4 regions of the Pseudoalteromonas sp. SaAl2 genome follow, and region 3 is predicted to be linked to each of the others. Evidence: predicted binding sites of a transcription regulator. Region 3 holds the regulator's gene; each other region holds the start of a gene.
What was found. Region 3 encodes LexA, which represses DNA repair genes until DNA is damaged. Its sites were predicted from a motif close to TACTGTATNNNNATACAGTA; they were not measured.
Positions count from the first base shown of each region.

Region 1 (4,209 bases), 950 kb from region 3:
AATCATAATCGGCAAATGCTTGCGCGCTGTCTTCTAACTCGTCACTTTGTGAAAGGATTTCAATTACACGCTCTGGCGCTAGCTTGATTGCAGCACGCGTATAGATTGCACTGATATTAGTACGTGCAGAAAGTAACTGGTCGGTAAGCTCTGGCATTTTGTCTTCATCAAGACGAGCAAGTGTTTCAAGAATATTTAAGCCAGATGTTTCCCAAAAATTATTTACTCGTGTGGGTTTACCATGTTGAATGGTTAACCAACCATCACGCGCTAAACGCTGCAGAACTTCACGTAATGTAGTACGGGTAACACCGATTAGCTCTGATAACTCGCGCTCAGCAGGAAGTATAGAGCCTGGAGGGAAATCACCATTCCAGATTGATTCAACTATATACTCTTCTGCAAATCCAGCTGGACTTTTCGCTTTAAAAATTCTCATTCAATTCCCACTTGAGTTATCAATATTACTTCACTTAAATGCTATTAACTGACTGATTGTACCAGACGAAGCAAAACTAACAAGTAAAGTAACTCAGAACTGGGCTATTTTTCAGGTTAGTGCAATTTAGATAATAACTACTTAATGAAACAGAGCACGATAAAACTTAGCAAACGCATCTTATAAAGCAATTTAACAAGCATTTGCATGATTTTAATAACTCAGAGAGGTTTATCCTTGCACCTTGATTAATGACTAAGCCATAATCTCACTATAAAATAGATAAACGGAAATCTTATGAATTGGTTAGCAAGTTTAGCGCACAGACGTACGCCTTGGGTTTTATTAGCATTGACTGCTTTTACATTTGAAGTTATTGCTTTATTTTTCCAATATCAAATGGGCTTAGAGCCTTGTATCATGTGTATATATCAACGAACAGCGATGCTCGGTCTATTAATCGCAGGGATTATTGGGGCGATTAATCCAAGTAACATAATAATACGCATTACTGCACTTTCTAGCTGGGCTGTTGCGAGTATATGGGGCTTTTTATTGGCCCGTGAACATATTGATATGCAAACGACAACCGACCCATTCGCATTTAGCTGTGAGTTTGAACCTAATTTTCCCGTGCCGTTACATGAGTGGATGCCGCAATTTTTTGCTGCTACAGGCGACTGCGGTAATATTGATTGGCAATTTTTAGGCTTAAGTATGCCTGCATGGATGGAAATTATCTTTGGCTTGTTCAGCTTAGTTTTAATCGTGGTTGTTTTTTCACGCCTAATGATTAAGAAGAGCGTATAATGTTTGCGTTTTTTTCAAGCCAAGTTAAGCAATTGCAGCACCTTAAAGTACGTCAACGCCAACACATAATTGCAGTTGCCTTATCAATGCTTTCACCACTGCAAAAGATCAGCTTACGTATTGTCAAATTGCTGTTACTAACGCCTGTATTCGCCTCTCTTATTTATATTGAAGGTTGGTTAATGTTAGCAGCTTTATTAGTAGCAGGTTTAAGCTACCCGTTATTAACCACACCCGTTGAAATTGCGTTTGCAAGGCCTTTTATAGCCGATGCATTAAAGCAACAAGAAGGAAAGCAAGGCGAAAACTAATTCGCCTTGTAAATCTTTGCTTATATTATCAAGTAATTAATCTATAACTTAGCTATAAGCTTAGGTTTTTATTTTGCCATCTAACTTTGCCAGCAATTTATCTCCAATGCCCTTCACGTTCGTTAAATCAGCAACTGATTTAAATTTTCCTTGCTTTGTTCGATAGTCAATAATAGCGCGCGCCTTTGACTTACCAATACCAGGTAACTGCATCAGTTGCTCTACACTGGCTTTATTTATATTGATACTCTCAAGCTTTTTTACTGCCTGACTTACTGGTGCAGACTTAGTATCGCTCGCATAACTTGGGCTTATAAAGCCTAAACTGACTAGTACAACTACTAAACTTAGTAACTTCATGTTTTCCTCCGTGATATCCATACATGGACTCAATTAATAGTAAATGTTTACGACACCCTTTTAACTAACATAAAAACCATTAGGTACTAAAAAAGTGTGACTCTATAAATAAAGTAAAGAGCAATTACTTTGTCAACTGTACCTATAATAAAAAATAAAAAAGTTCACTTGCAAATACGCCCGCAAACAATTACTGTATATAAAAACAGTAATCAATATCAGTGCGTTAATTCACACTAAGCTAATTGGCAGGAGAGATCATGGCTGTTGTTGTTAAATATGTTGTAGAAAGAAACGGAGTCGAGCGAATGACGTTTACTACTAAAAAAGAAGCTGATGCGTATGACAAAATGCTCGATATTGCAGAATCACTTGAAGTAATGCTCGAAAAAGTGGATGTCCCCTTAAGCGAGCAACAAATTGAATCTTTAGCGCTTGAAATCGCAAAAAGCAAAGATGATTTCATTAATGTATTAAAAGGCGCAAAAGAACCTGTAAGCAAACCAGCTGCAAAAACAAAGAAAGACACGGCAACCACTGAAACAAAAAATCCTGAAGATAAAGCCGCAAGTTAATAAAGCTTAATTCAAGAAAAAAGGAGCTCTTAGGCTCCTTTTTTATGCGTGTTTTAAAACTTCACCTGAATTTTAGTTACTTACAGTGACTTTTCTACATCATCAAATAAAGTAGTAATTTCATTACTTGGAGCAGGTGTCGCTAAGCTTACGACTAAAATGGCAATACTTGAAAGAATAAAGCCAGGTACAATCTCGTAAATAAGGCTACTGAGTTTTTCACCATCAATTGTTATAGGCGCATAAATCCAGACCAATACGGTTATAGCACCCACTAGCATACCAGCAAGTGCGCCAGCAAAGTTCATTCGTTTCCAATACAGGCTAAATAATACCAGTGGACCAAATGCGGCACCAAAACCAGCCCATGCATTACTGACTAAATCTAATATTGAACTATCGCGATCATACGCTAAGTAGATTGCACATAGCGCGACAATGGCAACGCTAATACGCCCTACTGTTACCAGTTCAGTGTCACTTGCCTCTTTACGTAAGAAGGTTTTATAAAAATCTTCAGTCAATGAACTTGAGCTGACAAGTAGCTGTGACGAAATGGTACTCATTATAGCAGCCAAAATTGCTGCTAATAAAAAGCCTGCAATTAAGGGATGGAATAACAGCTCTGACAAAATCAAGAAAATAGTCTCAGGATCATCTACTACAATATTATTTTCGTAGGTATAAGCTGCACCAAATAAACCAGTGCCTACAGCACCAATAGCAGCTATTATCATCCAGCTCATACCAATGCGACGAGCAGTCGGCATATCTTTTACACTACGTACAGACATAAAACGTACAATAATATGTGGTTGACCAAAATAGCCTAAGCCCCACGCCATCGCCGAAATTATACCTAATATAGAGCCTGCACCAATCCAGTTAAGCATATCTGGATTAACACTATGCAATGTAGATTCTAATGGTTGCTCCAATAATGAATACGCGACTGTCGGTACCAATATTAATGCAACAAACATAATACAGCCTTGTACAAAGTCGGTTAAGCTTACTGCTAAGAAACCACCAAACAAGGTGTATAAAACAACCACGCCTGTTGTTATGTAAAGACCCATTTCATAGCTCAAGCCAAACGAGCTTTCGAATAACTTACCGCCAGCAACCACGCCCGAAGAAGTGTAGAGTGTAAAGAACACAATAATCACAACCGCTGATACCACACGGAGTAAGTTTGATTTATCGGTGAAACGATTTGAGAAATAGTCTGGAATGGTGATTGAGTCATTTGCTTTCTCAGTGTAAACCCTAAGCCGTGGTGCCACTAAGAAGTAGTTTGCCCAAGCCCCGAGTACTAACCCAATTGCAATCCAAGTGCTACTAAAGCCGGTTACAAACATAGCACCAGGTAAACCCATTAATATCCAGCCGCTCATATCTGACGCGCCTGCTGAAAGTGCAGCTACTGAAGGTGACAAACTACGCCCACCCAGCATATAACCAGATACATCACTGGTTGACTGTTTATACGCATATAGGCCAATCCCTAACATAACGATAAAATACGCAGCTAAAGAAATAATCATTCCTGTTTCCAAATTTGCCTCCGCTTAAGAAGTTTAAATCTGGCTTTTAATCCTAATAATGACTCATTAATCAATGTAATACAAAAGACATTATTGGTGTAAAAACCAACTTAGGACCTGACTATATCATGGCTGGGGCAAATAACTCCACTCTCTGCGTTAATCAA
Region 1 is NZ_CM129605.1:782,331-786,539, reverse strand. Features, by position in the region: gene fadR (fatty acid metabolism transcriptional regulator FadR) at 1-439, opposite strand, end outside; gene dsbB (disulfide bond formation protein DsbB) at 737-1,249, shown strand; gene ACU8V8_RS03705 (hypothetical protein) at 1,249-1,560, shown strand; gene ACU8V8_RS03700 (ComEA family DNA-binding protein) at 1,621-1,920, opposite strand; gene ACU8V8_RS03695 (YebG family protein) at 2,181-2,495, shown strand; gene putP (sodium/proline symporter PutP) at 2,576-4,054, opposite strand.
Region 1: the regulator LexA is predicted to act here: its motif matches at 2,112-2,131, upstream of ACU8V8_RS03695 (YebG family protein).

Region 2 (4,209 bases), 170 kb from region 3:
TTTATCAGCAACAGCTGACGCTGCTAAAATTTCAAGGGTTTGTTTAAAGTCATCTGCTGTTTTAGGCGAACTTAGCTGCTCTTCTAGTTGTTTAGCCAACTCTAGATAACTCGTTTTTCCGTCAATGCGCAACGATAAACCGAAATGAAAAATATCCACGAGTTCAAGGATTACTTGTTCGGTATCTGGAGTCTGTTTTTTCCACCACTTCCAACCATAATGATCAAGCATCTCTGCACATTCAACCCAAATTGCGCGATTCCATTCAAAACCCTGGCTAAACCATTGCTTATGGACTTTGGTATTCATAGCGTTTTGCATTTCTAGCATCACCACTAGTTTATTTAAATTGGCAGACATGTCTCTTCCAGTTACTATTTTTAATTGCCGTTAATAATACAGATAAATTAAGTTTGATGAAATTGTTTATCTTGCTAGTCTGTCTTCTAACTGAACGTTTAAACAATCAATAAGGGAATGAAATGCTAAAACCTATCTTACTCGCTTGCTCAATGCTCATTAGCACTGTTGTATCTGCAGCAACGGCAACCAACATCGCCAATGAAGCGGAAAAGGTCAGCCCACTGATGCCAGGATTAATGGTTCCTGCTACAACATTAAAAGATAAAGATGGGAATAATGTTGATTTAAGCAAACGTTTCGCTGAAAAAACAACCGTACTAATCGTTTACCGTGGTGGCTGGTGCCCGTACTGCTCAAAACAATTAGCCAGCATTCAAAATATAGAACAACAAATCGCTGATTTAGGTGCGCAAATTATTGCGGTATCACCCGACAGCCCAGAAAAATTAGCTGAGAGTAAAATAGATTCACCCAATTATCAGCTACTTTCTGATGATAGCCTTACACTAAGTCAAGCGCTTGGCCTTGCATTTTATTTAGACGATAAAACAGCTACTATTTACCGTAATAAACTAGGTGTAAACTTTGTGTCGTTAGATGGCAAAGCAAAGGTGGCCCTGCCTGTACCGGCAGTATTTGTGGTTGATAAGAAGGGGCTAGTGAACTTTCAATACGCTAACCCAAACTATAAGGTGCGCCTAACAGAAAACTTACTATTGGCAGCAGTTAAGTCAGTCGCAGAGCAATAGTCGGCATAATTTATTAGCAGGGAGATCCGCCCCGCTTATCTTCCTGAAGTAAACTCTTGCCAAGAGTTAATTAAATCAACAAAGTCTTCAAAGCCACAGCCGCTGCTAAGCCCGTTTTCTTCAAGCATGAGTTCATCATCTTGATAAGCGATTAAATCTTCTGAATCTTGGTGCAATGCATGGGCTTCAAAAATGGCTTCGTCTTTATTTAAGATCAAGTCTATTTCTTGGCCTTGTAAAGTCAGCGGCTCAAAGCTGCTGGCAACTGACGCAATTAGAGCTTGCACCATAGCTATTTTATCTTTGCCGATCTCTTCATTTAACCAGCGGCCAATCACTGCGTGTTCACTGCTAATTTTAATACGCAATCCGCTGATAGGGTCACGTATAAATTGATATTCCATAATTATAGTCCAGTACTACTTATGCGAAGAATTATAACCTAGTCAGTTACAAATAACGAAAGCCAGATACAAAAACAGCGCTATAAAGCGCTATTTTTTGTCTTTCGCTAAACCTGCTACCGATAAGTTCTAAAACGTGCGGCATCAATGATCGACCACAAATGAAATATTGCACCTATGATAGGAGGGATTACCAAAAACCATAGCGCATAACCGCCAAAAACAATTATTGCGAAAACAAGAGCTGCCAAGATTCGCCCTTGTACTAGCTGCCCTAGACCTGGAAAAAATATATTACAAATTGCTGCGATTACATTACCGCCTGAACCTTGCTCTGCCATGTTAACCTCAATTATTAATTTAATTTTCTTATTAGATACTTACACACTTCATGCCAATTTTTAATTCATTAATAATCAAAATCTTAAATAACACTGACAAATAGAGACTTCTCTTAAATCGTGGTTTTTACTAAATATCAGTCAAATTGGCTATCAGTAAATATTGTTTACAACAATAGCTTAGCTAAAAAGCCTTGAGAATAAAATAAAGAACATTTTAAAATTAACTGTTTATAAAAACAGTATTTTATTTAGCCTAACAAAAACACCTGTTATACTGCCTGCAATATTGATTGAAAAGGCGTGATGATGGACGTTTCAGAATTACTCGATGGCTTAAATGACAAACAACGTGATGCCGTAGCTGCTCCACTGCAAAATATGCTGGTGCTCGCAGGCGCAGGCTCTGGTAAAACTCGAGTATTAGTTCATCGTATTGCGTGGTTAATGCAAGTAGAGCAAGCATCGCCTTACAGTATTTTTGCGGTAACGTTTACCAATAAAGCAGCAAAAGAAATGCGCTCTCGGGTTGAAGAAACACTCGGCGCACCAGTCGGCGGCATGTGGATTGGTACATTCCATGGTTTATCGCATCGTATTTTACGCGCACATCACCGTGAAGCTAATTTACCTGAAGCATTTCAAATTTTAGATTCCGACGACCAACTAAGAATGATCAAACGCTTATTAAAAGCGATGAACATTGATGATAAAAAATGGCCTGCTAAACAGTTTGGTTGGTACATCAGCGCGAAAAAAGATGAAGGCCTACGCCCAAAAGACATTCAGGCTTATGATATCAATGAGCAAATGATGCTTAAGGTTTATACCGCTTATCAGGAGGCCTGCGATCGTGCCGGTTTGGTTGATTTTGCCGAAATTCTGCTACGTAGTTTTGAAGTCTTAAAAAATAACCCAACCTTACTGCGCCATTATCAACAGCGCTTTGCCCACATGTTAGTGGACGAGTTCCAAGATACCAACACCATTCAATATGCATGGCTTAAGCTACTTGCTGGCGATACCAATAGCATTATGATTGTTGGTGATGATGATCAAAGTATTTATGGTTGGCGTGGTGCAAAAATTGAAAACATCAAACGTTTCTTAACTGATTTTGAAGCCGAAACAATTCGCCTTGAACAAAACTACCGATCAACAGCCACTATTCTTAAAGCATCCAATGCGTTGATTCAAAACAACTCAGACCGTATGGGTAAAAGCTTGTGGACTGATGGCAATGAAGGTGAGCCAATCTCTATCTATGCCGCGTTTAACGAATTAGATGAAGCACGTTTTGTTAGCAGTAAACTACGTAGTTGGCTTAATGCGGGTAATGCATTACAAGATGCGGCTATTTTATATCGTAGTAATGCGCAATCGCGGGTACTTGAAGAAGCCATGTTACAAGAAGGCTTAAAATACCGTATTTATGGCGGTATGCGATTCTTCGAACGTCAAGAGATCAAAGATGCACTGGCTTATTTACGCCTTGTCGGTAACCGTCAAGATGATGCTGCATTTGAACGTGTCATCAACACGCCTGCCCGCGGTATTGGTGATAAAACCCTAAGTCACATACGTGATTGCGCTCGTGCTGAGTCATTGCCTCTTTGGTATGCTGCTAAAGCAGTTGTTGAGCAACAACATTTATCTGGTCGCGCAGCCAGTGTTGTGACTAAATTTGTTGAGCTGGTTGAGCATATAGAAGATAAGATTGGCGACCTTACACTCGAAGAACAAGCCAAGTACGCAATTCAAACATCAGGCTTAATGGCCATGTACCAAGCCGAGAAAGGTGAAAAAGGCCGTGCTCGAGTAGAAAACTTAGAAGAGCTTATTAGCGCCTGTGGTCAGTATGAATTACCCGAAGACGAAGAGTTTAGTTCACCACTGCAAGGCTTTTTAGCCTACACCTCGCTTGAATCAGGTGATGGCCAAGCAGAAGAACATGAAGACGCAGTGCAAATGATGACACTTCACTCAGCAAAAGGTTTAGAGTTCCCGTTGGTATTTATGGTGGGTGTTGAAGAAGGCATGTTCCCTTCTCAGCAGAGTAATGAAGAATCTGGCCGTTTAGAAGAAGAGCGCCGCCTGTGTTATGTAGGCATGACACGTGCAATGGAAAAGCTTTATATTAGCCATGCCGAAAGCCGCCGTTTATACGGCCAAGAAAAATACCACAGCCCGTCACGCTTTTTACGTGAAATGCCTGAAGATTGTGTTGAAGAAATCCGCATTAAAACTCAAGTCTCTCGCCCACCTGCAGCAGGGCGCTTTAGCTCATCAGTCAGCCATGCAGCATTTGAAGATAGCGGCTTTAATTTAGGCCAACGCGTTGTACATGCAAAA
Region 2 is NZ_CM129605.1:9,820-14,028, reverse strand. Features, by position in the region: gene ACU8V8_RS00055 (dUTP diphosphatase) at 1-360, opposite strand, end outside; gene ACU8V8_RS00050 (peroxiredoxin-like family protein) at 483-1,112, shown strand; gene ACU8V8_RS00045 (YacL family protein) at 1,148-1,516, opposite strand; gene ACU8V8_RS00040 (hypothetical protein) at 1,633-1,857, opposite strand; gene uvrD (DNA helicase II) at 2,167-4,209, shown strand, end outside.
Region 2: the regulator LexA is predicted to act here: its motif matches at 2,083-2,102, upstream of uvrD (DNA helicase II).

Region 3 (4,209 bases):
GCCATGTCTGGCGCACCAATCATCAGGGGTATCATCCAGTTTGCCAGCCCAGTAAATGCCGGCATGACAGCACCAAACACCATTATCAAACCATGGACTGTGGTCATTTGATTAAAAAAGTGCGGGTCAACTAATTGTAATCCTGGCTGAAATAATTCAGCACGGATCACCATCGCCATGGCACCACCGATCAAAAACATGGTCAGTGAAAATATTAGATATAAGCTCCCGATATCTTTATGGTTAGTCGTAAACAGCCAACGCTTAAACCCAGTTGCACCGTGATGATGTCCAGCATCGTGATGCGCAGCGCCGTTATTATTTTCGTCTGTTATGCTACTCATTACTTAGCCTCCGCAGTTGCATCAATCAAAGCCTGAATTTGGCTAGGTTGAACCACATCGCCCGTGTCATTACCCCATGCATTACGCTTATAGGTCACGACCGCCGCAAGTTGTTTTATCGATAGTTGTTTTACAAATGCCTGCATTGCTGTGCCTGGGCGGCCATGAACCACAACGTCAATATGCTCATTAACATCACCCAATACCACAGGGCTACCTTTTAGGGCAGGGAAAACACCAGACAACCCCATACCGGTAGGCTGATGGCACGCTGCACAACTGGCCATATAGACTTGTTCACCTAAGGTCATTAACTCTTCTTTAGATAAGGTTTGGTCCATCAATGCTGCATCTGCGGCAGCCGCCTTTTGTTTAGCTTGCTTGGCATCGGCTAACCAATTAACAAAATCTTGCTCAGACTTTGCCTCTACAACCACAGGCATAAAGCCATGGTCTTTACCGCATAGTTCGGCACACTGGCCACGGTAAATACCCTCTTCGTTAATTTTGGTCCATGTTTCATTAATAAACCCAGGGTTGGCATCTTTTTTAACAGCAAAGTCAGGCACCCACCACGAGTGAATAACGTCATCTGAGGTCATTAAAAAGCGAATTTTTTTATTGATTGGTAAAACTAAAGGTTTATCAACTTCAAGTAGGTAGGTTTCCGTTTTTTCAGCCTGGTTGCCAATTTGGTCGCTCGGTGTTGATAAAATAGAGTAAAAATCTACGTCTTCTCCCATATATTCATAATGCCATTTCCATTGCGAGCCAGTAATTTTGATTGTTAAATCAGCTTTACTGGCATCTTCCATTGCAATTAAGGTTTTTGTCGCAGGCACTGCCATTGCAATTAGGATGACGAACGGAATCGCAGTCCAAAGTATCTCAACTTTAGTGCTTTCATGGAATTGGGCTGGTATAGCCCCTTTTGATTTGCGATGATGTATTAAAGCCCAAAACATAACGGCAAATACAATCACCCCAATCACACAACATATAATAAAAATTGTCATGTGCAGTTGATAAACATTATTACTTATATCGGTTACACCTTCGCGCATATTAAATTGGCTATTTGCCAATAATTGCTGCGGCAGCATAAATAATATAAGGCACAAGGTAGAGCTCAGTTTACCCATGTGACGGCTCCTTTTGATGCTATTGCTAAACGCAAAGCGAAAAGGCGGCACTGCTTTTTTCGCGCCAATTCGTTATTTTTATTGTAACTGGTTAAGTTAGTCTCTTCGCATGCAACAATAAATTGCAGCAAGGCCCCAAAGATCTGTCGTTAACACAGTGTATTAACCAATTAGTTAAAAAATGAACAATTAGCAAGTTTTAGTGCAAATAAAATTCTATTTTGGTGCAAAAATAACAATACAAAATCAGCGCGTTATTTTAAATTCAAGAGGGAAAAGAAATGGCTAAAAGCAGGAGAGTCCTAGCTTGTATAGGGGTTTAGTAGCTACAGGTAAGTGCTAAAACTAGCAGTTAAATAAAAATATAAAAGTGAAAGCACCAAATATCACCAATTTGGTGCAAAATAGGTTTACATCCAATCTGCATTGCGGATCACACCGACTGCAAGCCCTTCAATATTAAAAGACTCATGTTCTAAATCAACTTCAATGGCTGAGAACTCTTCATTTTCGGCGTGCAACAAAACTTTACGCCCGGCTTTTTCTAGGCGCTTTACTGTTACATCATCATCAACGCGCGCAACAACTACTTGGCCGTTTTCAGCAACTTGTGTTTTATGCACAGCAAGTAAATCACCATCCATAATGCCAATATCTTTCATACTCATACCCTGTACACGCAATAAAAAATCAGCGGCAGGCTTGAACATTAAAGGGTCAATCTGGCAATGGCTTTCAACATGCTGTTGCGCAAGTATTGGTTCACCAGCTGCTACTCGGCCAATTAATGGTAATCCTAGTTGCTCGGGTTCATCCTCTTCCACCAGCTGAATACCGCGGCTTGCGCCTGGCTTCATTTTAATAACACCTTTTTTAGCCAGTGCTTTTAAGTGTTCTTCAGCAGCATTTGCACTTTTAAAACCCAAGGTTTGGGCTATTTCAGCACGCGTAGGCGGCATACCAGTGTCTTTGATAAACACTTTGATTAATTCAAGAATTTGAGCTTGACGATTCGTTAATGGGCGCATACAACTGGTTTTCCATACAGTACATTTAACTGTGAGTATATACAGTTATTTAAAAATCGCAAATTTTAAATTAGTTACCTTTAACCCTTCTTGATTACCATCTGGTACTCAACAATAAAGTGGCGCTATTTAAACCATCATCAGATTTCAAAGATGAGCCTAAACCAAACTTCAGTGCTATATGTTCATTAAACCAGTACTGTGTTTGCAACTCATAATTATCATTTCTATCGCCACGGTTATGTACGTTAGCAACTAAAGCAACCGACCAACCTTGGTTTACATAATAGCTTGCCCGGCCTTGAATAAAGCGATAACGCCCTGCCAATTGCTTTGCCTCTATATCCCAGCCTTGGTTATGATTGATTTTAGTCCAGCGAATGTATGGCGCATAACTCCACTCTACCGAAGTTAGCTCCTCGCCTGGATAATAAACGCGAGTTTCTTCTACCCGACTATAAAAAGCAGTTAAGCCAATTTGCAATTGATCGTTTACTTGATTACCTATTGATGCACTTAGTAAAGAGCTATCTGATTGCCAATTACTACTATCGTCATTTATATGTTGGATACCACCGGATAGAATTAATCCATTTTCAGCGTAATATGCGCCATCAGCATTTATGTAATACAGGTTATCATTAGCAAACCCGCCGATAGCGACATTACTCACGCTATGTAAATGTGCCTTTAAGTTCTGCGGGCCAGATAAAGCATTTAAGTCATCACTAAAATAACGATATCTCGCACCTAAAAATGCTTTATCCAAGCCACTTAAATCCGTGAACCCGAGATCAATCTGATGATTGATATCTGCATAGCTGGATAACGATAAGCAGCTAATTAACAGCATTATTCCTTTTTTCATCATGCGTTCCTAAAATGTAACATTAGGTACATTTTAGCTATTTTGATGATCTTAACTGTAGGAAAGTGTACAAAAGTGTAGACTGGTTTTAAATTTTCAATTGAGGACATTCCATGACTATTTGGTATCAACCAATCACCTTAGAACAGTGTAAACAACTTGATGAGGGCATTAACGGCCAAGGTACATTAATGAAAACAATGGGTATTGAAATTAGCGAGATTGGTGATGACTACTTAGTTGCCACTATGCCCGCGATACCTCAACATCATAATCCTATGGGCATGGTACATGGCGGTGCCAATGTCGTACTTGCTGAAACGGTTGCCAGTTATGCAGCAAACTTTGTGATTGATTTTACTAAGTTCTATTGTGTCGGCCAAGAAATCAACGCCAATCACTTAAAAGCTTCACGCAATGGAACTTTAACCGCAATAGCAAAGCCTATTCATTTAGGCAGACGTACTTCAGTATGGGAAATTAAAATAACAAATAGCCGCAACGAGCTATGCTGCGTATCAAGAATGACCGCAGCAGTGGTTGAACGTAAAAATTAGCTTTCGATAGGGTAAATCGTTATTTCAACACCCGCACCAATTGCAGATATTCTGAGCAGAGTGTCTGCTTGCAGTGCTTGATTAAAACATTTCGGTGAAGTACCCGACTCAAAGCCAATATCAAATGTACGCCGAGAACACGACAGCCACTGTTTTAATGCATTACGTGAGCATGACTCTATTAACTCACATAAGTGATTAATTGCTTTATCCGGCGTAGATACCTCGATATTTGCTTCTACACGCGCTAATTGACGATATTCATCGTGG
Region 3 is NZ_CM129605.1:3,636,766-3,640,974, reverse strand. Features, by position in the region: gene ctaD (cytochrome c oxidase subunit I) at 1-344, opposite strand, end outside; gene coxB (cytochrome c oxidase subunit II) at 344-1,486, opposite strand; gene lexA (transcriptional repressor LexA) at 1,897-2,514, opposite strand; gene ACU8V8_RS17200 (hypothetical protein) at 2,609-3,385, opposite strand; gene ACU8V8_RS17195 (PaaI family thioesterase) at 3,496-3,939, shown strand; partial or broken gene ACU8V8_RS17190 (hypothetical protein) at 3,936-4,209, opposite strand, start outside.

Region 4 (4,209 bases), 1.8 Mb from region 3:
AATGCCAAATCTATCACGTAACGGTGACGTTAACGACCCAGCTCGTGTAGTTGCACCTATTAGTGTAAATGCTGGCAAATCTAATTTTATTGAACGGGCCGCAGGACCTTCACCAATCATCAAGTCAAGTTGGTAATCCTCCATCGCGGGATAGAGAATTTCTTCAACTTGTGGACTTAATCGGTGAATTTCGTCAATAAACAGTACATCACCTTCTTCAAGGTTAGTTAGCAGCGCGGCTAAGTCTCCTGCTTTTTCAAGCACAGGACCTGATGTGGTTTTAATATTTACATTTAGCTCATTGGCGACAATATTAGCTAAGGTGGTTTTACCCAGCCCTGGAGGGCCAAATATTAATAAATGATCGAGTGCTTCATTACGGCTACGTGCCGCTTCTATAAATATTTCCATTTGCTGTTTGACATGAGGCTGACCAGTGTAATCTGCCAGTAATTTTGGCCTTATGGCGCGATCAACAACATCTTCGTTACTTTGCTCGCTTGCGTCTATGAGACGATCCGCTTCAATCATGGTTTACTCACAACATTGATTTTAGAGATTCTTTAATTAGATTCTCTGTAGACATACCAGGCTTACCAACAGCTTTAACTGTTTTTTGTGCTTGAGCTAGTTTATAGCCTAAAGAAACGAGTGCAGATACCGCATCGTCTGATGCATTATTTGCAACCAACGTATCGTTTGCAACCGGTTCAATAACTGCATTATCGCTAAATGGTGTAAATAAGTCATTACCCCAGTCTTTTAGTCTGTCTTTCATTTCAAGTACAAGGCGCTCTGCGGTTTTCTTACCCACTCCGGGTAATTTTACTAAGCTGGTTGCATCTTCATTATTTACACAACTGACAAACTGTTGCGCCGACATGCCAGATAAAATCGCAAGCCCAAGCTTTGGTCCTACCCCATTTGCTTTTAATAGTTCACGAAATAACGCTCTCTCTACCTTGTTATTAAAGCCAAACAATAATTGCGCATCTTCTCGTACCACAAAATGGGTATAGACTATGGTGTTTTCGCCAATATTTGGTAAGTCATAAAAACAGGTCATGGGCATGTTTACTTCGTACCCAACACCGCTGACTTCAATGAGTATTTCTGGCGCTTGTTTTTCAACTAACACACCATTTAAACGACCGATCATGTTTACTTCCTTAATCTTCCTCTAACGGTTTTTGAAGCACTACCCGCTAGTTTTATTAAATTTTGTTCAGAGTGTGCATGGCAAATAGCAATAGCCAACGCATCAGCGGCATCAGCTTGGGGAGTACCTGGTAAGTTTAAAATATTTTTAACCATCTGCTGGACTTGAGATTTATCAGCCCCACCGTGCCCTACAACTGCTTGCTTTATCTGCCGAGCTGAATACTCAAACACTGGTAGCTCAGCCATTGATGCTCCCACAATGGCTGCGCCTCTTGCTTGCCCAAGCTTTAATGCTGAGTCTGGGTTATGGGCCATAAATACTTTTTCAATTGCAAATGTGGTTGGCGAAAACTGCTCGATAAGCTGGCTAACACCTTGGTAAATCATTTTTAATCGAATAGGAAACTCATGTTCAGCCAATTTAATACAACCACTGCCTAAATAGTTAAATTTAGCGCCTTGATGCTCAATAACACCGTAACCCGTTAATCGAGAGCCGGGATCGATCCCTAAAATTATAGCCAAACGCTAACCTACACCTATAAATCGTTAATATGGCAATAATGCCAGAGCACTGTATAAATTACCAGTGCATTGTTAATTTTCAATAAATCAAAAAAATACCCGCTAATGCGGGTACTTCAAGTTAATAATAACGCAAATTAAAACTTACGCTAATGAGCGTAGCAAACCTTGCGTGTTTTTGCGCATTGTCCTGGCAATCATTAAATAACCTAACGCAGCTACAAATACACCGCCAGCGATAGGACCAATTAACCAAATATGAGGGTGTAATTTACCTGCCAGTTCAAACATTTCTCTTTGCACAATAAACAGAGCCACGTCGCTTATCAAAGCTGCAACAAACCCTGCAGTAGCCCCGAGCAGTAAAAATTCATACAAGGTGGCATTTTTTATTAACCTGCCTTTGGCACCCAAAGTACGAAGTATTACAATTTCTTGCATACGTTCACCAAGGCTTGCCTGCACTTGCGAGATAAGCACCAGTGCACCACATAAAACAACGATGGCTAATACAAACCCTATTGCGAGCGATACTTGAGATATAGTCGAACGTATTTGCTTAACAAAACTATCAACATCAATAGCATTAATAGTTGGATATGTGCGTAAAAGCTCACTAAAGTCACGTTTTTGCTCAGCTTCAATACGTACCGATGAGATATAGGTTGCAGGAAAGTCTGCCAATACATCTGGGCTCAAAATAATAAAAAAGTTAGGTTTTAATGTTGCCCAGTTCACTTTGCGAACGCTAGTGACTTTCGCGTCAAACGATTGAGCGCCAATTAAAAACGTTAACGTATCGCCAAGCTTAATATCAAGTCTATCAAGCATTGATTGTTCAACTGATGCCTCGGCAATTGCCTCGTCAGAAAACCACTGTCCATCAATAATTTCATTATGAGCAGGCGGCTCTGCGAGCCACGTTAAATTAAGCTCACGACCAATACCTGAGCGAGCTTCTTCATCTTTTTTCTCGTTATCTTCAAGTGAGACTTCGCGAGCAACAAGCTCGCCATTTACCGCATTAACACGACCGCGTATTGTGGGGTAAAATTCTGAAACAAGAATGTCTTTTTGCGCTAAGAACTTATTCACTTCAGGCAACTCAGTTTCAGTTATGTTGACTAAAAAAGCATTGGGTGCATCACTGGGAAGTTGTGACTCCCAATCTGAGATCATGTCATTTTTAAGAACAATCAAAAACAACAGTAATTTGATTGCCAGCGAAAAAACTAATTAACTGCACGGCATTGGCATTTGCCCGCTTTTGGATAGATGCAATTGCTAGCGACCAACTGTTACCGGGACGCAGGCCAAGCTTACGACCACCACCAAAAATGAGCCGCGACAAGCCAAATAACAAACCAATTAATACAAGAGTCGAGGCAAATAAAATAGCGGTTATCTTTAAGTTATTACTAAACAGCCACATTAACAAAAACACCGTAACGCCAGACATCGCTAAATGCACTTTACTCACTAATAATTTATCGCCTAAATTACGGCGCAATACCCTTAGTGGCGGTATATCGAATAAATCGAGTAACGGTTTAATTGAAAACATCACCGCACAAATTACACCCGTACCGATAGCGACTAACCATGGTTTAATACTCGCATCAGGCAAAGTGTTATTCATTGATTTAGCTAAATAATCAGTAGCAATACCTTGCAGAGCATAGCCAATTAATAGCCCAATCAAAACAGAGAACACACACACCATAGATAAGTGTAAAAGGTATATTTTACGGATTGTTGCACGGCTACCACCAAGGGTTTTCATCATCGCTACTGGATCATATTGACGTTCACAATAACGTTTTGCTGATACTGCAATAGCAACAGCCGCTAATATTATGCCTAATAACCCAGCTAATAATAAAAAGCTTTCGGCACGATTTAAGCTCCTAGCAATTGGCGACTGCCTATCTTTAACGCCATACCATTGCTGATTTTCTTTCATCTGAGGTTTTAACCAAGCATAAAAGTCGCTAATGTCACTTTCATCACCAGCGTATAATTGGCGATAATATACTCGGCTACCGGGTTGGATCACTTGCGTTTTCGCTATATCCGCTTCGTTGAGTAATACGCGCCGGCTACTTGAAAAGATATTAAAAGGTGCATCAGGCTCTTCCACTAATACTTTTTCGATAGTAAATTGCGCAGCGCCCAACTCAACTGAATCGCCAACTTTTACGTTTAATGCATAAAAAACAGACTCACTAAACCAAACATTACCAACATTTGGCCCTTGGGTTGCGACTTCGACGTTTGCAGTTAAACTTGATTTAACCTTAAGCTCACCTTTTAACGGATAATGCTCCGACACAGCTTTAACTGAGCTTAATTGCATTTCATCATTAGCAAAAAGCATGGTATCGAAATAAGTCAATGTGGCTGTTTTTAAGTTATAGCTACTTGCTTCGGCTAAGTAGTCGTCAGGTAATGCATGGCTACTTGCCAGCACACGGTCTGCAGCAATAAATGCACTACTCTTTTGTGCAATACTTTGACCTATTC
Region 4 is NZ_CM129605.1:1,859,838-1,864,046, forward strand. Features, by position in the region: gene ruvB (Holliday junction branch migration DNA helicase RuvB) at 1-531, opposite strand, end outside; gene ruvA (Holliday junction branch migration protein RuvA) at 539-1,159, opposite strand; gene ruvC (crossover junction endodeoxyribonuclease RuvC) at 1,162-1,686, opposite strand; partial or broken gene ACU8V8_RS09035 (ABC transporter permease) at 1,831-4,209, opposite strand, start outside.
Region 4: the regulator LexA is predicted to act here: its motif matches at 1,734-1,753, upstream of ruvC (crossover junction endodeoxyribonuclease RuvC).